DNA from 3 places in the Nonomuraea sp. NPDC049129 genome. Region 1 is predicted to be linked to each of the others. Evidence: riboswitches for the same ligand, from Rfam matches in the RefSeq annotation. Region 1 holds a riboswitch; each other region holds the start of a gene.
The links. Region 1 has a riboswitch for cobalamin ahead of cobN (cobaltochelatase subunit CobN). Riboswitches for the same ligand answer to the same signal wherever they lie in the genome.
Positions count from the first base shown of each region.

Region 2: another riboswitch for cobalamin. It lies ahead of AB0B64_RS46370 (ABC transporter substrate-binding protein); the one in region 1 lies ahead of cobN (cobaltochelatase subunit CobN).
Region 3: another riboswitch for cobalamin. It lies ahead of AB0B64_RS35585 (ribonucleoside-diphosphate reductase subunit alpha); the one in region 1 lies ahead of cobN (cobaltochelatase subunit CobN).

Region 1 is NZ_JBEZDU010000015.1:269,621-272,886, forward strand. Features, by position in the region: gene cobN (cobaltochelatase subunit CobN) at 1-1,544, opposite strand, end outside; cobalamin riboswitch at 1,579-1,767, opposite strand; gene cobG (precorrin-3B synthase) at 1,796-3,043, shown strand; gene AB0B64_RS38675 (precorrin-8X methylmutase) at 3,081-3,266, shown strand, end outside.
Region 2 is NZ_JBEZDU010000023.1:17,023-20,288, forward strand. Features, by position in the region: gene AB0B64_RS46365 (iron ABC transporter permease) at 1-312, opposite strand, end outside; gene AB0B64_RS46370 (ABC transporter substrate-binding protein) at 324-1,292, opposite strand; cobalamin riboswitch at 1,365-1,485, opposite strand; gene AB0B64_RS46375 (Gfo/Idh/MocA family oxidoreductase) at 1,493-2,356, opposite strand; gene AB0B64_RS46380 (SDR family oxidoreductase) at 2,527-3,266, opposite strand, start outside.
Region 3 is NZ_JBEZDU010000013.1:202,040-205,305, forward strand. Features, by position in the region: gene AB0B64_RS35585 (ribonucleoside-diphosphate reductase subunit alpha) at 1-2,130, opposite strand, end outside; cobalamin riboswitch at 2,257-2,451, opposite strand; gene AB0B64_RS35590 (tripartite tricarboxylate transporter substrate-binding protein) at 2,456-3,266, opposite strand, start outside.

The sequences.
Region 1 (3,266 bases):
TTTCCCACGTGCACCATCGCGTGCGCGCCGAACTCGGCCGACAGCCAGCGGTAGGCGGCCAGGTAGTGGTGGCTGGGCGGCAGGTCGGGGTCGTGGTAGATGGCGATCGGGTTGTCGCCGAAGCCGCGTGGCGGCTGGACCATGACCACGACGTTCCCGGCGCGCAGCGCCGCCAGGACGATGTCGCCGTCATGGACGAAGAGCTCGCCGGGCGGGGGTCCCCAGTGCCGCTCGATCCCGGTGCGCAGGCCGGCGGGGAGTGTGCGGTACCAGCGTTCGTAGGAGGCGGCGGAGATGCGTACCGGGTTGCCCGCCAGGTGCTCCTCGGTCAGCCAGTCCTGGTCCTGGCCGCCCGCGGCGATGAGCGCGTGGATGAGCGCGTCGCCGTCCTGCTCGGCCACGCCGGGGAAGCCCTCGCCCAGGTCGTAGCCCGCTTCGGCGAGCCGGGCCAGCAGCCGTACGGTGCTGGCGGGGGTGTCCAGCCCGACGGCGTTGCCGACGCGCGAGTGCTTGGTCGGGTACGCCGACAGCATCACCACCAGCCGCCGCCCGCCGGGCGGGGTGTGGCGCAGCAGCCCGTGGCGTACGGCGATGCCCGCCACCCGCGCGGCCCGCTCCGGGTCGGCGACATAGACGGTCAGCCCGTCCGGATCGATCTCCTTGAAGGAGAACGGCACCGTGATGATCCGCCCGTCGAACTCGGGGATGGCCACCTGCGAGGCGGCGTCCAGCGGCGACAGGCCGTCGTCGTTGTCCTCCCACGCCTGCCTGGACGTGGTCAGGCACAGACCTTGCAGGATCGGCACGTCGAGCGCGGCCAGCGCGCCCACGTCCCACGCCTCGTCGTCCCCGCCCGCGCCCGCCGTCGCGGGACGCGAGCCGCCCGCCGCCAGCACGGTCACCACCAGCGCGTCGGCGGCCCGCAGGGTCTCCAGCAGCTCGGGTTCGGCGGTGCGCAACGAGGAGCAGAACACCGGCAGCGCCTGCCCGCCCGCCTCCTCGACGGCGGCGCAGAGCGTCTCGACGAAGGCCGTGTTGCCCGCCATGTGGTGCGCCCGGTAGTAGAGCACCCCGATCACGGGCCCCTCGTGTGACCGTGCCTCGCGCTCCAGCCGCCCCCAGGACGGCGTGGGCGCCGGCTGCGCGAACCCGCGCCCGGTCAGCAGGACGGTGTCGGACAGGAAGGCGTGCAGCTCGGTCAGGTTGGCGGGCCCGCCGTGCGCCAGGTACGCGTGCGCGTCGGCGCAGACGCCGCCGCTCACCGTGGACAGCTCCATCAGCTCGGCGTCCGGCGCCTGCTCGCCGCCCAGCACCACGACCGGACGGGGCCCGGCCAGCAGCGCGTCGAGCCCCTCCTGCCAGGCGCGGCGACCGCCGAGCAGCCGTACGACGACCAGGTCGGCCCCCTCCAGCAGGCCGGGCAGATCGTCGGGGTCGAGCCGGGCGGGGTTGCCCAGACGGTAGGCGGCGCCACAGGCACGCGCGCTCAGCAGGTCGGTGTCGGAGGTGGAGAGCAGCAGGACGGTATGGCTGTCGCCAGGCACGGCACGATCCTCCCTCGGGGTCCTCGCCCCGGTCGTGGGTGTCGCGACGGCAGGAGTCTCCTGGCTCCCGGATCAGCGCTCACCCCGGCCTTCCCACCCGTTGCCGGGCAGTGGCCTGCGGTGGGGTTCGCTCCCCGGTCACAGTGGCGGGACCGCGCCGGATTCGCACCGGCTTCCTCCCTTTGCCATCGCCTACCCAGGAGCCTACGGCAGGAGCAACCTCCACCAGAAGTGGCGTTACCATCCTCATCGTGTCCATAGCCGACTTTTCCGGACGGGTCCGGCCCGACGCCTGTCCGGGAGCGCTCCAGGTGCACGAGGCCGCCGACGGCCCGCTGGCCCGGGTCCGCCTGCCCGGCGGCGCGGTCTCCGGCGTCCAGCTCCGCGAGCTGGCGGCCTGCGCGGCGGAGCTGGGCTCCGGGGTGGTCGAGCTCACGTCGCGGGCGAACGTACAGGTGCGGGGCCTGCGCGCGCCGGCCGTCTTCGCCGAACGGATCGCCGGCGTCGGGCTGCTGCCCTCGGCCGCGCACGAACGGGTACGCAACATCGTCGCCTCGCCGCTCGGCGGCCGCGGTCCTGCGGGTTTGGTGGACACGCAACCCCTGGTCGAGGCCCTGGACCTGGCGCTGTGCGCGCGGACCCGGCTGGCCGGGCTGCCAGGGCGCTTCCTGTTCGCGCTGGACGACGGCACGGGTGACATGCGGCAGCTGGCCGCCGATGTCACTCTCGTGCCTGCGGCAGTGAATGGTGACGCCTGGGCGGCACTGCCCGACGGCGCGGTGGCGGGCGGTGACGCCTGGGTGTCACTGCTGCTGGCGGGCGTGGACACCGGGCTTGTCGTGCCTCGTGACGCGGCGGTCGGGCAGATGATCGCCGCCGCCGAGGCGTTCCTCGACGAACGGGAGCGCGGGCTTTCCGATCGTGACCGGGGCGCGTGGCGGATCGCGGAGTTAGCGGACGGTCCCGCCCGAATCGCCGCCCACCTCGGCGTTGCGGGCGAGCGTGCGACGACCGCTCTGGACGCATCCTCTCCCCGCTCGGCCCATCGTCCCGGACCTGTCGATCAGCGGGACGGCCGCGTGGCGCTGGAGGCCGTGGTGCCGCTCGGGCGGCTGTCCGCCGCTCAGGTACGCGCTATCGCCGACACCGCCGACGACGGCGGGGCGGTTCCCGTACGGCTGACGCCGTGGCGGACGGTCGTCCTGCTGGACCTGTCCCCCGCCGCGGCCGAGCGGGCGGTGCGGCAGCTGTCCGCGGCAGGGCTGGTGACCGATCCGGCGTCGCCCTGGGTCGGGGTGAGCGCCTGCACCGGACGTCCCGGCTGCGCCAAGTCGCTGGCGGACGTGCAGGAGGACGTACGGCGGTGGGTGGCGACCCTGGACGCGCCCGCTGCGACGCCGGTGCATTGGGCGGGTTGCGAGCGGCGCTGCGGGCTGCCCCGCGGCCGGGTGGTCCAAATGGTGGCCACCGCCGACGGCTACGAGGAACGACCGCTTTGATGGCGGTCAGCTTCGACCGATACGAGGAAAGGCAGCAGTGACCGACTACCTGCGCGACGGCGCCGAGATCTACCGGCGCTCATTCGCGACCATCCGTGCCGAGGCCGACCTCACCGGGATGCCCCCGGATGTGGCCCAGGTGGCGGTGCGGATGATCCACGCGTGTGGCATGACCGACCTCGTCGCCGACCTGGACTGGTCGCCTTCGGTGGTCGTCCGGGCC
Region 2 (3,266 bases), on a different contig from region 1:
GGTGGTCAGCCCGGCTCCGGCCGCGGCGCCCAGCAGATAGGGGTCGGCCAGCGGGTTGCGGAACACCCCCTGGTAGCCGGCCCCCGCGATGGCCAGCAGTCCGCCGACCACGGCCGCCACCAGCACTCTGGGCAGCCGCAGCTCGAACAGCAGCCCCTGCTCCACGGGGGCCAGCCCCGAGTCCACGTGTACGTACGGCAGCCAGTCGAGCGCCTGGAGCACCACCTGCCACGGCGAGATGTCGGCGGCCCCGCCGAGCAGCCCGGCGACCATGGAGACGGCGAGCACGGCCAGCGCGCCCGCCGTCCACATCGGTCTGGACCTCACTGGCGGGTGGCCGCCTTGCCGACGGCGTCGCTGATGGTCTGTGCCAGGTCGACGACCCGCGGGCCCCAGCGCGAGGCGATGTCGTCGTCGAGCTGGATCACCTGGTCACCCTTGACGGCCGACAGTCCCTTCCAGCCGGGGCGCTTGGCCAGCGTGTCCTTGCTCTGCTGGCAGCACTTCACGTCCGCCAGGAAGATCAGGTCCGGGTCTGCCTGGGCGACGAACTCCGCCGACAGCTTGGGGTAGCCGCCCGCCGGGTCCGGCGCCTTGTCGGCGATGTTGGTGAGGCCGAACATGGCGTAGATCTGCCCGATGAACGTGCTGGACGTCGCCGCGTAGGGGGTCTGGTCGAGTTCGTGGTAGTAGGTGAGCTTCTTGTCCTTGGGGGCGTTCGCCGAGAGCTTGTCGAGGGACGTCTTCATGCCAGTCACGACTTGTCCGGCCTTTTCGGTGTTGCCGGTGGCGGCGCCGAGGTCGGTGATCTCGTCGTACGCCTCGTCGAGCTTGGTGGCGGCGGGCTCCAGGAGGACCGGCACGTTCACCTTGCCCAGCTTGGCGACGATGCCGTCGATGTCGTTGGAGACGATCACCAGGTCGGGCTTCTGGGCGACGATGGCCTCGACGTTCGGCTTGAAGCCGGACAGGTCCGTCTTGGGGACACCGGCCGGGTAGTTGGACTGGTCGTCCACCGCGATGACCTGGGGGCCCGCGCCGATGGCGAAGAGCGTCTCGGTATGGCTGGCGGAGAGCGAGACGATCCGCTCCGGCTTTTTGGCGATGCTGACCTTGCCGTTGCCCGCCTCGACCGTCACGGGGAAGGCGGCGGAGCTGGTCGAGCCGGTCGTGCCGGTCGTGCCGGTGGGGCTCGCGGGTGACGGGGTGGTGGTAGTGCTGGTCTGACCACATCCGGCCAGAACGAGCGTTCCCAGCAGCGCGCCCGCGAAGGCCGTGCGTACGGGCCTCACGAGAAGTCCTTTCACACTGTCGGAACCGAGAGACCCGCTTGAGAGCGACGGATCACCCTTTTCCACGAGGGTTGATGACGTCAGCGCGGAGGCAGGCGACCTGGCTATGACAGTTGCGGGACAGCGCCGGACTCGCACCGGACTTCGCTGCAACTCTGCGCGTCGGACAGACGCTATCAATGCGCCAGATGCGCGTTAAGTCAAGGGGTGCCCAATTGGGCTTCCGCCTCGGCGATGATCTCTTGCAACCTGAGCCCGTGGGCCGCGTCCAGCGGGTGGCCGCCGCCCTGGCGTACGGTCCGCGCGAACTCCTCGGCGATGGTCTCGAACGGATCGTCGTCATCACTGGGCAGCAGCGTCGCGCTGCCCGTCCTGCCGTACACCGCGACACTGGCCGGCGGCAGGTCACCGGCGGCGGCCATGCACAGCGACGCCTCGCTGGCCGCGCCGCCCTCGTGATCGAGCAGCAGTCCGGTCCAGCCGAGCGGGTTGCCGTGCGCGCGCACGCCGGTCACCCGGCCGAGCGCGGCGTCGAGCAGGTCGACCACGTGCGGCCCGACGTCCAGGAGCGCCCCGCGCTCGAGCCGCCACGGGGTGCCGAAGAGGTGGCCGCCCAGCAGGACATCGGAGATGTTCGCGGCGTGACCGCCGAACGCCTCGATTTCCGCGCAGCGCGCCAGGAACTCCCTGACCTGCTTCATATAACGCATGCTGAGCACCATCTGGGAGGCCACACCGGCCTCACGCACGGCATCGGCGAGCCGCCGCGCGTTCTCCAGCGAGTCGGCGAGCGGCTTCTCCAGCAACAACGCCTTCCCGGCCTTCGCCGCGCGCACCCCCAATTCGGCCTGTACGCCCGGCGGCACGCAGAACGCCACGGCCTCGCACGCCTCGAACAACTCCTCGACCCGCTCGAACACCGGCGCCCCCAGCCGAGCGGCAGCCTCCGGACGCCGAGCCCACACGCCGGCGAACCGGAGATGCGGGCTGTTGACCAGCATGGGCGCATGCGCGCGCTCCGCCCACGGCCCCGCCCCGACCAACCCGACCGACACCGGCTCCATTCATCCCCCTTGATCCGCCACAACCCTAATGCGGTTCCTAGGAATGTTCTCCGGGTATCCGGGCTTCCGCTCCCCCGCAGGGGTGTCCGCTCCGAGGGACTCCTGCCACGACAAACCGTCACAGGGATCGAGACAGTCGTGTGACGGACCGCTCCGGGGAATTCCGGTGGTCACCCCGCCGCGTCGCGCCATTGGCGCAGGGCGTGTTCAGGGCGGTGGGCCACCGTGCCGGAGTCGATGACGATGGTCTGTCCCGTGATGCACCGGGACTCAGCCGAGGCGAGGAAGGCGACGAGGTCGGCCACGTCGTCCGGGGTGCAGGCCCAGGGCAGCAGCCGTTCGGCCGCCTTGTCGGCCAGCCGCTCCCGGCCGAGGGCCTGCGCGGCCGCGTCGGTCAGGACCAGTGCGGGCGCGATGGCGTTGCAGCGGATGCCGCGCGAGCCGTACTTGGTGGCCACATAGCGCACGAAACCGGTCAGCGCCGCCTTCGAGGTGCCGTACGCGACGTGCGCGACGTCGCCCAGCAGGCCCGAGACCGACGAGGTGACGACGAACGCGCCGCCGTCGGCCATCACGGGGGCCGCGTGCTTGACCATGAGCAGGCAGCCGCGCAGGTTCACCGCCATCGTGCGGTCCCATACGGCGACGTCGAGGTCCTCGAGGTCGCGGTCGCGGCCGTAGGTGCCGGGGTCGAGCGCGGCCGCGTTGGAGTGGACGATATCCAGGCGGCCGAACGAGGCGAGCAGGTCACCGATCGCCTCGGCCACCTGCTTCTCGTCCGACACGTCACAGACGAGCGCCGTGGCCGTGCCGCCCCTGGCGCGGATGGCGGTGGCGACCGACTTGGCCCCCGCCGCGTGCACGTCCAGGACGCCCACGCAGGCACCCTCGGCGGCCAGGCGCGACGCGC
Region 3 (3,266 bases), on a different contig from region 1:
CGTCGTCTGGGCGATCCGGGTGGCCGGGCGTGAGCGCAGGTAGTAGGTGGTCTTCAGGCCCTGCTTCCAGGCATAGGCGTACATCGACGACAGCTTGCCGATCGTCGGGCTGGCCATGAACAGGTTGAGCGACTGCGACTGGTCGATGTACGGCTGACGGGCCGCGGCCAGGTCGATGAGCGCCTTCTGCGGCAGCTCCCAGGCCGTCCGGTACAAGGTCTTGAGGTCATCGGGGATGCCCGCGATGTCCTGGACCGAGCCGTCCGCCCGCTTGAGGTCGTCGCGCATCCGCTGCGTCCACAGCCCGCGAGCCTGGAGGTCGGCCACCAGGTAGCGGTTGACCTGGAGGAACTCCCCCGACAGCGTCTCGCGCTTGAACACGTTGGACACCTGCGGCTCGATGCACTCGTAGCACCCGGCGATGGAGGCGATGGTCGCGGTCGGGGCGATGGCGACCATCAGCGAGTTACGCAGCCCGGTCGCGGCGATCTTCGCGCGCACCTCGTCCCAGCGCGGCGACGCGGCGGCGCCGTAGTGGTCGGGGTGCAAGACGCCGCCCGCCGCCCTGGTCTCCTCGTACGACGGATGCCGGCCGCGCTCGACGGCCAGATCGGCGGAGGTGTCGTAGGCGGCCAGGGCGATCTCCTCGGCGACGCGGGTCGACAGCCCCAGCGCCTCGGGCGAGTCGAACGGCAGCCGGAGCGTGAAGAAGACGTCGGCCAGGCCCATCACGCCGAGCCCGATCGGCCGCCAGCGCTTGTTGGCCGCCTCGGCCTCGGCGGTCGGGTAGAAGCCCAGGTCGATGGTCCGGTCCAGGAAGCGCACCGCCGTACGGACGGTCGCGCGCAGCCGGGCCCAGTCGACGCCCTCGCCGGTCAGGTGGGCGGCGAGGTTGATCGAGCCGAGGTTGCACACCGCCGTCTCGCCGTCGCTGGTGACCTCGAGGATCTCGGTGCACAGGTTGGACAGGTGGATGACGTTCTCGGGCCGGGCCGTCTGGTTGGAGGTGCGGTTGGCGGCGTCCTTGAACGTCATCCAGCCGTTGCCGGTCTGGGCGAGGGTGCGCATCATCCGGCCGTAGAGGGTCCGGGCGGGCAGCTGCCGGGTGTAGCGGCCGTCGGCCTCGTAGGCGCGGTAGGCGCGGGTGAACGCCTCGCCGTACAGGTCGGTGAGGTCGGGGACCTGCTTGGGGTCGAACAGCGACCAGACCTCGTCGGCCTCCACCCGCCGCATGAACTCGTCCGGCACCCAGTTGGCCAGGTTGAGGTTGTGCGTACGCCGGGCGTCCTCGCCCGTGTTGTCGCGCAGCTCCAGGAACTCCTCGACGTCGGCGTGCCAGGTCTCCAGGTAGACACAGGCCGCGCCCTTGCGGCGCCCGCCCTGGTTGACGGCGGCGACGGAGGAGTCGAGCGTGCGCAGCCAGGGCACGATGCCGTTGGAGTGCCCGTTGGTGCCCTTGATGAGGGATCCGCGCGAGCGCACCCGGGTCCACGCGATGCCGATGCCCCCGGCGTACTTCGACAGCCTGGCCACCTGCCCGTAGCGGTCGTAGATCGACTCCAGCTCGTCGCGCGGCGAGTCGAGCAGGAAGCACGACGACAGCTGCGGCCGGCGCGAACCGGAGTTGAACAGCGTCGGCGAGCTCGGCAGGTACGACAGCGTGGACATGAGGCCGTACAGCTCGGCGGCCTCGGCGACCGTCTCCGACAGCCCGCAGGCCACGCGGAGCAGGAAGTGCTGCGGCCGTTCGAGCACGGTCCGCGACTCCGGGTGCCGCAGCAGGTAGCGGTCGTAGACCGTACGCAACCCGAAATACTCGAAGCGGTCGTCCGCCTCGCCGGAGACGAGCGCGTCGAGCTCGGCGGCGTGCGCGCCGACGAAGGCGGCGAGCGAGTCCTGGATCAGCCCGGCGGCGTGGCTGGCGGCGATGGACTCGGAGAAGGTCCGCACGCCGTGCCCGGCCGCCTCGTCGGCGATCTCCTCGGCCAGGAGCCGGGCGGCGATCCGGGAGTTGGCCGGATCGGTGATCACTCGTGCGGCGGCCTCCTCGATCGCCAGCCGCCGGTCGACGGTGGCCGGCTGGTGATCGGCCGTGGCCGGCTGGTGATCGGCCTCAATGATCTGCGTCACGTGCTCTCTCCTCGCGAGCTCATCCCCGTGAGGGCGCGTGAGAGCACGGCGGCCCTGGACTCCACGGCCGCCGACGCCCCCGGCCCTCCCTCGAGGCCATGGACACTTCGATGGGCGGAGCCGGCTGGCTCCCCCAACGTCGCCGGCAGGTCTTCGGGCTCGCGGGCATGGTCGATCATTCCTACTGGCCGTCGCTTCCCGGAGATCTCCAGTGCTCGTGACGGCGGTCGTTCCCGCTCACCGCTGCGGGGCAGCCCCGGAATCGCACCGGGTTCCCTTTTGCTCCGCCCCGAGGGGCGAACCAGCGACGATCAGAATCCTACATCTAGTGGCCCTTGGCGCAACTACCCCAGCATGTTGTGTCAGCGGTGTCGAGCATGCCCAGATCGCGGAGCACGGCCCTGGTCCTGCCGATCTCCGAGGCCAGCCACTGTTCGAAGTCGTCGCCGCTGAGCGGGATCGAGGTCCATCCCTCCGCCCGGCAGGCCGCCCGCCACGAGTCGGACCCCGTGACCTCGTCGCAGAGCCGGATGGCGACGGCCTTGCCGTCATCGGTCATGCCTTCGGGCCCCACGGCCGCGCACCAGTCGGCGAAGTCCACCCGCACCCCGCACTCCAGCAGGCTCGGCGCCTCGATGCCGTCCACCCGGCGCGCGCTGGAGACGGCGAGCACCCTGACCAGGCCCTTGCCGATGGCGCGGCGCCAGTCCGCGAGCGTGCCGGTCGCCGCCGCGGCCTTGCCGCCGAGGAGCGCGGCCGAGGCCTCCTCGCTGCCGGGAAAACCGGTGTAGTCGACCTGCCGGGTGTCGGCGCCGAGGCCCTTGGCGATCAGCCCGAACAGCAGGTGGTCGGGCTCGCCCTGCGGGCCGCCCGTCAGGGGCGTGCGGTCGGGGTGGGCGACCAGTTGCGCGCCGAACTGGTCGAAGGTGGCGAACTTGGAGTGTGCGGGCACCACCACCACCTCGATCTGGCCGGTGAGCCGGGCCAGCGGCGTGGCGGTGTCGAGCAACGACAGCCCGTTGTTGAGCTCGGTCGCGGCCAGCGCGGGCAGCCCGGTGACGGTGATCCGGGTGACGGGCGGCGTGCCGGAGACCGGGAAACCGGCGTCGCGGGCGGTTTTGACGAGCGTCTTGGCG